One region of the Nonomuraea bangladeshensis genome, then DNA from elsewhere that is predicted to be linked to it. Evidence: riboswitches for the same ligand, from Rfam matches in the RefSeq annotation. Region 1 holds a riboswitch; the other holds the start of a gene.
The links. A riboswitch is a leader RNA that binds a small molecule or an ion and turns the genes downstream of it on or off. The one in region 1 is predicted to bind glycine.

Region 1 (5,613 bases):
CGCCATCGCCTGGATCGCCATCGTCGTCATCAACGTGGCCGCCGCCTCGGCCATCATGCGCCGCAGCTGACCCCCGGTCAGGACCCGCGCTCATAGCGCAGGCGCACCTCGGTGGCCAGCGCCTCGTCGGCGTGCCCCAGCCCGTACGACCACACCTGGTCGGCGTCCTCGGTCCGCCCGCGCAGCGGCAGCGTACGGGCCAGCAGCTCGATGGCCAGGGCGCTGGTCGGGACGTCGGCCCCGCTCTCCACGGCCTCGGCGAACTCGGCGCAGGCCAGCTCCAGGTGCGCGATGCCGAGCCGCACCCGCAGCCCCGGCACCTCGGACTCGGGGGCGATGCCCAGGGCCTCGATGAGCACGTCGGCGGCCGCCCCCGGCTCGCCGTGCTCCAGCAGCAGGTCGGCGAGCTCCCGCGCGGCCAGCGCCGCCACCTGCTCGTCGCCGGCCGCCGCGCCCGACGACGTGGCCTCGCGCAGCTCCTTCTCGGCCTCGCCCAGGGTCTCGGCCAGGCGGGCCAGCGCCAGGTGGGCGTGCGGCAGGTAGGCGGGGGCGCCGACGCCCAGCACGGCCTGCCAGGCGGCTCTGGCCTGCTCGGTGCGCCCCTCGCGTTCGAAGCCCTGCGCCAGGTGGCAGGCGGCCTGGGCGGCGTACTCGGGGTGGTTGGTGGCCAGCGCGGTGCGGGCGGCCGCGCGGGCCGCCTCGACGTCGCCGCGCTCCTCCAGCACCACGGCGAGCCCGACGGCGGCCTGCGCGCGGTCGGGCTCGTCGGGGTCGGCGACGAGCCGGCGCAGGATCGCCGCCGCGCCGTCGAGGTCGCCGCCCTCGGCGAGCCTGCGGGCGGTGTCGAGGGGCGGGGTCTCCAGCTCCGATGACGTCAAGAGAGCTCCTTACGGCGCCGCTTGGCCTGGGTCGCACCGAAGCCTAACCACTTCCGGCGATCATGTCTGCTCACTTGACGATGCCGGACTGGTTCCCCGCCCCGCGATCGGCTCAGTCCTCGTACGCCTCCAGCGGAGGGCACGAGCAGACCAGGTTGCGGTCGCCGTAGGCCTGGTCGATGCGGCGCACCGGCACCCAGTACTTGTTCTCGCGCAGCGACGCCACCGGGTAGGCGGCCTCGCTGCGGCTGTAGGGGTGCGGCCACTCGTCGGCGGTGACCGACTCGGCCGTGTGCGGGGCGTTGCGCAGCGGGTTGTCGGCCGGGTCGTACGCCCCCGACGCCACCTTGGCGATCTCCTCGCGGATGGCGATCATGGCGTCGGCGAACCGGTCGAGCTCGCCGAGGTCCTCGCTCTCGGTGGGCTCGATCATGAGCGTCCCGGCCACCGGGAACGACATGGTCGGCGCGTGGAAGCCGTAGTCGATGAGGCGCTTGGCCACGTCGTCCACGGTGACGCCGGTCTCCTTGGTGATCTGCCGCAGGTCGACGATGCACTCGTGCGCGACCAGCCCGCCGCGCCCGGTGTAGAGCACCGGGTAGTGCGGCGCCAGCCGCCTGGCCAGGTAGTTGGCCGACAGGATGGCCTGCTCGGTGGCGGCGGTGAGGCCGTCGGCGCCCATCATCCTGATGTAGGCCCACGAGATCGGCAGGATGCCCGCCGAGCCGTGCGGGGCGGCCGAGACCGGCCCGACCAGGGAGCCGTCCTTCAGCGGGTGGCCGGGCAGGTAGGCGGCCAGGTGGCCGCGGACCGCGACGGGGCCGACGCCGGGGCCGCCGCCGCCGTGCGGGATGCAGAAGGTCTTGTGCAGGTTGAGGTGGGACACGTCGGCCCCGAACTCGCCCGGCTTGGCCAGCCCGACCAGGGCGTTGAGGTTGGCGCCGTCCACGTAGACCTGGCCGCCGGCCTCGTGCACCTTGGCGCAGACCTCGGTGATGCTCTCCTCGTACACCCCGTGGGTGGACGGGTAGGTGACCATGATCGCGGCGAGCGCGTCGCGGTGCTTGGCGATCTTGGCGTCGAGGTCGGCGAGGTCCACGTTGCCGTCGGCGTCGCAGGCGACGACCACGACCCGCATGCCGGCCATGACGGCGCTGGCGGCGTTGGTGCCGTGCGCCGAGGACGGGATGAGGCAGACGTCGCGGCCTTCCTGGCCCTTGTCCCGGTGGTAGGCGCGGATGGCCAGCAGCCCGGCGAACTCGCCCTGCGAGCCGGCGTTGGGCTGCAGGGACACCGCGTCGTAGCCGGTGACCTCGGCGAGCCAGCGCTCCAGCGTTCCGATCAGCTCCAGGTAGCCCTCGGCCTGCTCGACCGGCGCGTACGGGTGCACGCCCGCGAACTCCGGCCAGGTGATGGGCTCCATCTCGGTGCTGGCGTTGAGCTTCATCGTGCAGGAGCCGAGCGGGATCATCGACCGGTCGAGCGCGATGTCCTTGTCCTGGAGCCGGCGCAGGTAGCGCAGCATCGCGGTCTCGGAGCGGTGGCTGTGGAAGACCGGGTGGGTGAGGTAGCCGGACTCGCGCAGCAGCTCGGCGGGCAGCGCGTCGGCGGTGGCCTCGACGCCGGCGTCCCGCTCGGGCACGCCGAACGCGGCCTGCACGGCGCGCAGCTCGGCCGTGCCGGTCTTCTCGTCGCAGGCGACCGAGACGTGGTCGTCGTCGGCCCGCCACAGGTTGACGCCGCGCTCGGCGGCCGCGGCGACCACCTCGGAGGCCCGGCCGGGCACCCGGACGAGCACGGTGTCGAAGAACGCCTCGTGCACGACCTCCAGCCCGCCCGCGCGCAGGCTCTCGGCGAGCGCGGCGGCGTGCCGGTGGGCGCGCAGCGCGATGCGGCGCAGGCCCTCGGGGCCGTGGTAGACGGCGTACATGCCGGCGATGACGGCCAGCAGCACCTGCGCGGTGCAGATGTTGCTGGTGGCCTTCTCGCGGCGGATGTGCTGCTCGCGGGTCTGCAGGGCGAGCCGGTAGGCGGGGTCGCCGTCGGCGTCCACGGACACGCCGACCAGGCGGCCGGGGAGCTGGCGCTGCAGGCCCTCGCGGACGGACATGTAGGCGGCGTGCGGCCCGCCGAAGCCGAGCGGCACGCCGAAACGCTGGGAGGAGCCGATCGCGATGTCGGCGCCGAGCTCGCCCGGCGCGGCCACGAGGGTGAGCGCGAGCAGGTCGGCGGCGGCCACGACGAGCGCCCCGGCCTCGTGCGCGGCGTCGGCCACGGCGCGGAAGTCGCGCAGCCGCCCGGAGGCGCCCGGGTACTGGACGAGCACGCCGAAGCACTCGGGCAGCTCACCGCCGTCGAGCGGGTGCTCGACGAGCTCGATGCCGAGCGGCTCGGCGCGGGTGGCGAGCACCCGCTTGGTCTGCGGCAGGGCGTCGGCGTCGACCACGAACACGTGGCTCTTGGAGCGGCCGGCGCGCCGGGCGAGGGTCATGGCCTCGGCGGCGGCGGTGGCCTCGTCCAGCAGGGACGCGCCGGCGACGGGCAGGCCGGTCAGGTCGGAGACGACCGTCTGGAAGTTGAGCAGCGCCTCCAGCCGCCCCTGCGAGATCTCCGGCTGGTACGGCGTGTACGCGGTGTACCAGCCCGGGTTCTCCAGCAGGTTGCGGCGGATGACCGCGGGCGTGATCGTGTCGTGGTAACCGAGGCCGATCATGGAGGTGAGCACCCGGTTGCGGCCGGCCAGGGCGCGCAGCTCGGCGATCGCCTCGCTCTCACTGACGGCGGCGGGCAGCGTGAGCCGGTCCTTGGCCCGGATGGCCTCGGGGACCGCCACGGCCACCAGGTCGGCGACGGACTCGAAGCCGACGGCCTCCAGCATGCGCTGCTGGTCGGCCTCGGACGGGCCGATGTGGCGGCCGGCGAACGGCGGCTCGGACAGGGACGTCGGCGCGGACGGCGGCGGGGACGCCGGCAGGGACTCTGACAGGGCGGTCATGGACGGTGCCTCCCGAGGCTTATGGAGACCGGCGCCGGGGCGCGGGCGGATGCCGGATCTCCCCCTCTGTCAGCGCGGGCGTCACCGCGACCTGAGAGCTTCGCCTCGCGAGGAGGCTTGCACCGTCGGTGAGGCGCGCCTGGCGGGCGTGCCTGCTTTCCAGAGTTGCCTCACCCGAGCGGTACCGGTTGCCTGAGAGATTCCGGGGAGGGTTGCTCCTTCGGCGCCCCGGGACCAGGCGGTGCCGGGGACTCTCCCGCACGGGGTCGTCAGCCTTACCCGTCCTAGGGTACTACTCCGGACGTTACGGGCGAATTACTACCCTAGCCGTCGGGCACGGCGGCGCTGGGCGAGCTCGTCAGCGGGGTGGTCGGCCGGGACGTTGTCCTCGACCGCCGCGCGTTCCCCCGGCAGCTCCGCGAGGCTTCCCTCGACCTCACGCCAGACCCGGCCGAGCGCGATGCCGAACACGCCCTGGCCGCCCTGGAGGAGGTCTATCACCTCGTCGGCCGAGGTGCACTCGTAGACGCTGACGCCGTCGCTCATGAGCGTGATCTGCGCGAGGTCGGCGACCCCGCGGTTGCGCAGGTGCTGCACGGCCGTGCGGATCTGCTGCAGCGACACCCCGGTGTCGAGGAGCCGCTTGACGACCTTGAGCACCAGGATGTCGCGGAAGCTGTAGAGCCGCTGGGAGCCCGAGCCGTGCGCGGCGCGGATGGTCGGCTCCACCAGGCCCGTGCGCGCCCAGTAGTCGAGCTGCCTGTAGGTGATGCCGGCCGCCGCGCAGGCGGTGGGCCCGCGGTAACCGATGTCGTCCGGCAGTGCCGCCGGACGCTCGTCGAAGAGCAGCCCCTGCTCCCCGGCACGCTGCCGCGCGTCCTCGCGCCGCACCGGATCTTCCTGGCCGGCCGTCTTTCCCTCGCCGCTGCTGACCGCCACGCGGACCTCCGGCTTTCTCTCATCCCGCGGCCCGATCTGGGGGTTCATATAGGGCGACCGCGGGTTTCACTTGCACCGTAGGACCGTCACCATGCTCAGTCAACGATCCGGCTCGGCGCGTCGTGAAGCGTAAATGCACCGAAATACCTACCCCGCCCTGCCGAAGTCCTCGGGAGTGATCGTGTCAAGGAACTCCCTGAACTTCTCCACCTCGTCCTCCTGGTCGTCCGGGATGACCACGCCGGCCTCCTGGACCACCTCCTCACTGGCGAAGATGCGCGCTCCGGTGCGCAGGGCGAGCGCGATGGAGTCGGACGGGCGCGCGCTCACCTCGACGCCGTTGGAGAACACCAGGTCGGCGAAGAAGATGCCGTCGCGCAGCGCGACGATGTTGACCGCGCGCAGGCCGACGCCCAGCGCGCTCAGCACGTCGCGGAACAGGTCGTGGGTGAGCGGCCGCGGCGGAGGCTCCTCCGCCTGGGCGAGGGCGATGGCCGTCGCCTCGGTCATCCCGATCCAGATAGGAAGGAACCGCTCCCCGTGTGCCTCCTTGAGCAAGACGATCGGTTGATTTGTGGGCATTTCGACTCTTACGCCCACGACCTCCATCTGCAACACGGGCTGCTCCGTATTCCTGACCGGTGACCCGGCACAGCTCTTGGTTCGTCGCTTCTGCTGACTGGCTACTTCATTTCAACGTAACACCCGGAAGGCCCCGATTGCTCCCCGGCCACCATCCGGGGTCTCCTCACCGCCCCAGGACCGAACGTACCCCTGTGCGGACCAACGACGCGTGCAGGT
Region 2 (5,613 bases), on a different contig from region 1:
CGATCGCGGCGGCCGTCAGCAGGAAGCGGATCACGCCCTCGTCGTCGGCCTGCGGGACGAAGCGGGTGTAGTAGGTGAGCACGGCCGGGATGATGCCGGCCGCGCCGTTGGTGGGGGCGGTGACGATGCGGCCCCCGGCGGCGTTCTCCTCGTTGACCGCCAGCGCGAACAGCGTCACCCAGTCCATCGCCTGGAGCGGGTCCTTCTCGGGCGACTCGGCCTGGAGGCGGCGGTGGAGCTGGTTGGCGCGGCGCTTGACCTTGAGCCCGCCAGGCAGCACGCCCTCGCGGGAGATGCCTCTGCGCACGCACTCCTGCATGACCCGCCACAGGTTGAGCACGCCCGCGCGGATCTCCTCCTCGGTGCGGCCGAACGCCTTCTCGTTCTCCATCATCAGCGCGGAGATCGACAGGCCGGTGTTGGAGCAGTGCTTGAGCAGCTCCTCGCCCGTGGTGAACGGGTAGGGCAGCACGGTGTCGTCGGGCTTGATGCGGTCGGCGCCGGTGGCGTTCTCGTCCACGACGAAGCCGCCGCCGACCGAGAAGTAGACCTTCTCCCGCACGGTTCCGCCGTCCGCGTCGTAGGCGGTGAAGCGCATGCCGTTGGGGTGCTCGGGGAGGGAGATCTTGCGTTCGAAGACGAGATCCTCGCCCACGACGAACGGGATCTCGCGGCGGCCGTAGAGATGGACGGTGCCGGAGGCGCGCATGGCGGTCAGGCGCTCGTCGACGGTGTCGACGTCCACCAGCTCCGGCTTCTCCCCGGACAGGCCCAGCAGGACGGCCTTGTCGCTGCCGTGGCCCTTGCCGGTCAGGCCGAGCGAGCCGTACAGGATGGCCTCGACGCGGGCCACCCGCTCCAGCAGGCCGTCCTCGTGCAGGCCCCGGGCGAACTTGTGCGCGGCCGCCATCGGGCCGCCCGTGTGCGAGCTGGAGGGCCCGATGCCGATCTTGAAGAGGTCGAAGACGCTGATCGCCATTGATGTGCGCCCTTCATGGGACGGAAGCCGGGGCCCGGGCGGGGCCCCGGCGGGGAAATCAGGACTCGCCGGAGGTGAGGGCGGTGTACTCCTCGGCAGAAAGCAGGTCCTCGGGCTCGCCCTCGATGCGCACCCGGAACATCCACCCTTCCCCGTAGGGGTCGCTGTTCACCAGGGCCGGGGTGTCGGCCACGTTCTGGTTGACCTCGACCACCTCGCCGCCCACGGGCGAGTAGATCTCGCTGACGGACTTGGTGGACTCCACCTCGCCGATCGAGTCGCCGGCCGCGACGCTCGCGCCGACCTCGGGGAGCTGCACGTAGACGACCTCACCCAGGGCCTCGACGGCGAAATCGGTGATGCCCACGGTGACGGTCAGGCCGTCGTCCAGCCCGGCCACCCACTCGTGTTCCTTGGTGTAGCTCAGCTCGTCAGGGATGTTGCTCACTTCTTCCTCCTGTAAAAGGGCAGCTCTACGAGGTCCACGGGTTCTTGGCTGCCCCGGATGTCCACTGCCAGGCCTTCACTCGCGCCGGTGTCGACGTAGGCCATCGCGATGGGCTTGCCCAGGGTGTGGGAAGGCGCGCCGCTGGTGACCTCGCCGACGACGGCGCCGTCCTGCGTCACCGGGTAGCCGTGCCGCGGCACCCGGCGGCCCCGCGCGACCAGGCCGACGAGGCGGCGTCCCGGCTGGTCGTCCTTGACCGCCTCCAGCGCCGCTCGTCCGACGAAATCGCCGGGCTTGTCGAATTTCACCACTCTGCCCAGTCCCGCGTCGAACGGGGTCAGCTCCGCGCCGAGCTCGTTGCCGTACAGCGGCATGCCGGCCTCCAGCCGGAGCGTGTCGCGGGCGGACAGGCCCGCGGGCGCGAGCCCGTACGGCTCCCCGGCGGCGGTGAGCGCGTTCCAGAGCGGCACGGCGTCCTGGTTGGCGACGAAGAGCTCGAAGCCGTCCTCGCCGGTGTAGCCGGTGCGGGCGATCAGCGCCTCGCGGCCGTCGACCAGGCCGGGCAGGCCGGCGTAGTACTTGAGCCCGGCGAGGTCGGCGTCGGTCAGCGTGGCCAGGATCTCCTGCGCGCGGGGGCCCTGGACGGCGATGAGCGCGTAGCGGTCGGAGCGGTCCTCGACCGCCGCGTCGTACGCCTTGGCCCGCTCCTGGAGCTCCTGGGCGACCTTCTGGTAGTTCGAGGCGTTGGCGACGACCATGAACTCCTCGTCACCGAGCCGGTAGACGATGAGGTCGTCGAGCACCCCGCCCCGCTCGTCGACGATCATGGTGTACCTGGCCCGGCCGGTGGCGAGCGCGGACAGGTGGCCGACCAGCGCGTAGTCCAGCGCCTCGGCGGCCTGCGGGCCGGTCACGAAGATCTCGCCCATGTGGGAGAGGTCGAACAGCCCGGCCGCCTCGCGCACGGCCTTGTGCTCGGCGGACTCGCTGCCGTACCGGAGGGGCATGAGCCAGCCGGCGAAGTCGGTGAGGGTGGCGCCCAGGCTCTCGTGGACGTCGCGTAGCGGTGTCGGTCGGGACATGTGTCGCACCTCAGGACAGGAGTGGATGCCAGCATCCTCCCCCTCTGTCATCGATGCCTGAGAGCTTCGCCCGATTTTTGCCGGACTTTCACCTTCGGCGAGGCCAAGAGCCTGCTTTCCAGAGGCCACCTCGTCCGTGCGGTCCTTTGCCTTGAGAGGTTCGCGGGGAGGGCTTGCTCCTTCAGGGACCCTGACCGGCTGTCAGAGTGCTCTCCCGCACGGTTTCGACGGTGATGTCCGCCAGCCTAGTGGGGGTACGGGGCATTTGTCGCCTACGGGTCTCAGCAGGCCGCGACCAGCGCCTCGAACAGCGCGCCGTCCTCGGCCTCCTCCGGATGCCACTGCACGGCCATCGCGAACGCCGCCCCCTCCAGCTCCACCGCCTCGACCGTGCCGTCCTCGGCGGTCGCGGTCACGGTCAGGCCGGGGGCGAGCCGGTCCACGGCCTGGTGGTGGTAGTGCGGGACCGTCACCGGCTCCGTGCCGAGCGCCTTGGCCAGGCGGCTGCCGGGCACCGGCGTCACCGGCAGATGGCCGAACACGCCCGGCCCCGGCGCGTGCCCCGTGTGCCCCGCCACGTCCGGCAGGTGCTGGTGGAGGGTGCCGCCGAGAGCCACGTTGAGCACCTGAAGGCCACGGCAGACCCCCAGGTACGGCAGCCCGGCGTCCAGCGCCCCCGCCAGCAGCGCGAACTCCGCCTCGTCGCGGAAAGCGCGGACGTAGCCGGTGCGCTCGTGCGGCCGGGCGCCGTACCTGGCCGGGTCGATGTCGCCGCCGCCGGCCAGGACGAGCCCGTCGAGACCGCGCAGCGCCCCGGCGGGCTCGCCGGCCGGCGGCAGCACGACGGGCTGGCCGCCGGCCCGCACGACCTGCTCGACGTACAGGTACGGCAGCAGCGCCACGGTCACGTCCGTCCAGACCGTGAACGTGGCGGGCTCCACGTAGGAGGTGATCCCGATCAACGGGCGACGCACGACGGACCCCCTAGAGCGGCGTCACGTAGGCGCCGCTGATGCCGCCGTCCACCAGGAACTGGCTGGCCGTGATGAAGGAGGAGTCGTCACTGGCCAGGAAGGCGACGGCCGCCGCGATCTCCGACGCCTCGGCGAAGCGCCCGAGCGGCACGTGCACCAGCCGCCGCTGCGCCCGCTCCGGGTCCTTGGCGAACAGCTCCTGGAGCAGCGGCGTGTTCACCGGTCCGGGGCAGAGCGCGTTGACCCTGATGCCCTCGCGGGCGAACTGCACGCCGAGCTCCCGCGACATCGCCAGCACCCCGCCCTTGGAGGCGGTGTAGGAGATCTGCGAGGTCGCCGAGCCCATCACGGCCACGAACGACGCGGTGTTGATGATCGAGCCCTTGCCCTGCCGCCGCATGTACGGGATCGCGTGCTTGCAGCACAGGTAGACGCTGGTGAGGTTGACCTCCTGGACCCGGCGCCAGGCGTCGAGCCCGGTCTCCAGGATGGAGTCGTCGTCGGGCGGCGAGATGCCGGCGTTGTTGAAGGCGACGTCCACACTGCCGTAGGTCTCGTGCGCCGTGGCGAACACCCGCTCGACGTCGTCCTCGCGGGTCACGTCCGCCTCGACGAACAGGCCGCCGACCTCGTCCGCGGCCTTGACGCCCGCCGCCGCGTCGATGTCCACGCAGACGACCCGCGCCCCCTCCTCGGCGAACCTGCGGGCCGTGGCGAGCCCGATGCCGCTGCCCGCGCCGGTGATGACCGCGACCCGATCCTGCAACCGCTGCACTTGCTCACTCCCAGGAGATGAAGACGTTCTTGGTCTCGGTGAACGCCGCGAGGGCGTCCGGGCCGAGCTCCCGGCCGAGGCCGGACTGCTTGAAACCGCCGAACGGGGTCCAGTAGCGGACCGACGAGTTCGAGTTGACCGACAGCGCGCCCGACTCGACCGCGCGCGCCACGCGCAGCGCCCGCCCGACGTCGCGGGTCCAGATCGAGCCGCTCAGCCCGTACGGCGTGTCGTTGGCGACGCGGATCGCGTCGGCCTCGTCCGTGAAGCGGGCCACCGACACGACGGGACCGAAGATCTCCTCGGTGAACGCGGGATCGGTCACCTCGGGCGTCAGCACGGTGGCGGGGAACCAGTAGCCCTTGCCCGCCGGGCACTCGCCCTGGAGCCAGGGGTCGGAGACGAACCCGCGGACCCGTTCCCGGTGCTCGGCGCTGATCAGCGGGCCCATCTCGGTGGCCTCGTCGAGCGGGTCGCCGACCCGGACGGCGCGTACGGCGGGGGCGAGCAGCGCCATGAACTCGTCGTACACCTCGGCCTGCACCAGCAGCCGGGAGCGGGCGCAGCAGTCCTGGCCGGCGTTGTCGAACACCGCGTACGGCGCCGCCGCGGCCGCTTTGGCGAGGTCGGCGTCGGCGAAGACGATGTTCGCCGACTTGCCGCCCAGCTCCAGCGTCACCCGCTTGACCTGGGCCGCCGCCTTGGCCGCGATCTCCTTGCCGACCTCGGTCGAGCCGGTGAACACGATCTTGGCGACGTGCGGGTGCTCCACCAGCCGGGCCCCCGCGACCTCCCCTGCCCCAGGCAGCACCTGGAGCACCCCCTCGGGGAGGCCCGCCGCCAGGGCCAGCTCGGCCAGCCGCAGCGCGGTCAGCGGGGTCTGCTCCGCGGGCTTGACGACGACGGTGTTGCCCGCGGCCAGCGCGGGGGCCACGCCCCACGACAGGATGAGCATGGGGAAGTTCCACGGCACAATCACGCCCACCACGCCCAGCGGCTCCTGGAAGGTGACGTCCACGCCGCCGGGCACCGGGATCTGCTTGCCGTGGTTGCGCTCGGGCGCGGCGGCGTAGAAGTGCAGCACGTCGCGGACCGCGCCGGCCTCCCAGCGGGCGTTGCCGATGGTGTGCCCGGCGTTGTCCACCTCCAGCCTGGCCAGTTCCTCGGCGTGCTCGCCCACCAGGTCGGCGAAGCGCCGCAGCAGCCGCGCCCGGTCGCCGGGTGCCACCGCGCGCCAGGACGGGTACGCCTTCCTGGCACGCTCCACGGCCCGGTCGACCTCGGCCGCGTCGGCGAACTCGACGTCGGTGATGACGTCCTCCGTCGCCGGATTGACGATCTTCATGCTCACATCC

Region 2: it holds a riboswitch for glycine, as region 1 does, so the genes downstream of both, gcvT (glycine cleavage system aminomethyltransferase GcvT) here and gcvP (aminomethyl-transferring glycine dehydrogenase) in region 1, are expected to answer to the same signal.

The regions. Positions count from the first base shown of each region.
Region 1 is NZ_BAAAMV010000002.1:672,344-677,956, reverse strand. It holds gene ABD292_RS07255 (hypothetical protein) at 1-70, shown strand, start outside; gene ABD292_RS07250 (tetratricopeptide repeat protein) at 78-878, opposite strand; gene gcvP (aminomethyl-transferring glycine dehydrogenase) at 991-3,873, opposite strand; glycine riboswitch at 4,043-4,142, opposite strand; gene ABD292_RS07240 (MerR family transcriptional regulator) at 4,192-4,812, opposite strand; gene ABD292_RS07235 (bifunctional nuclease family protein) at 4,960-5,430, opposite strand; gene ftsR (transcriptional regulator FtsR) at 5,561-5,613, opposite strand, start outside.
Region 2 is NZ_BAAAMV010000006.1:91,517-97,129, reverse strand. It holds gene ABD292_RS19965 (L-serine ammonia-lyase) at 1-979, opposite strand, end outside; gene gcvH (glycine cleavage system protein GcvH) at 1,038-1,427, opposite strand; gene gcvT (glycine cleavage system aminomethyltransferase GcvT) at 1,424-2,509, opposite strand; glycine riboswitch at 2,544-2,638, opposite strand; glycine riboswitch at 2,639-2,736, opposite strand; gene ABD292_RS19950 (gamma-glutamyl-gamma-aminobutyrate hydrolase family protein) at 2,791-3,483, opposite strand; gene ABD292_RS19945 (3-oxoacyl-ACP reductase) at 3,494-4,258, opposite strand; gene ABD292_RS19940 (aldehyde dehydrogenase family protein) at 4,263-5,603, opposite strand; gene ABD292_RS19935 (glutamine synthetase family protein) at 5,606-5,613, opposite strand, start outside.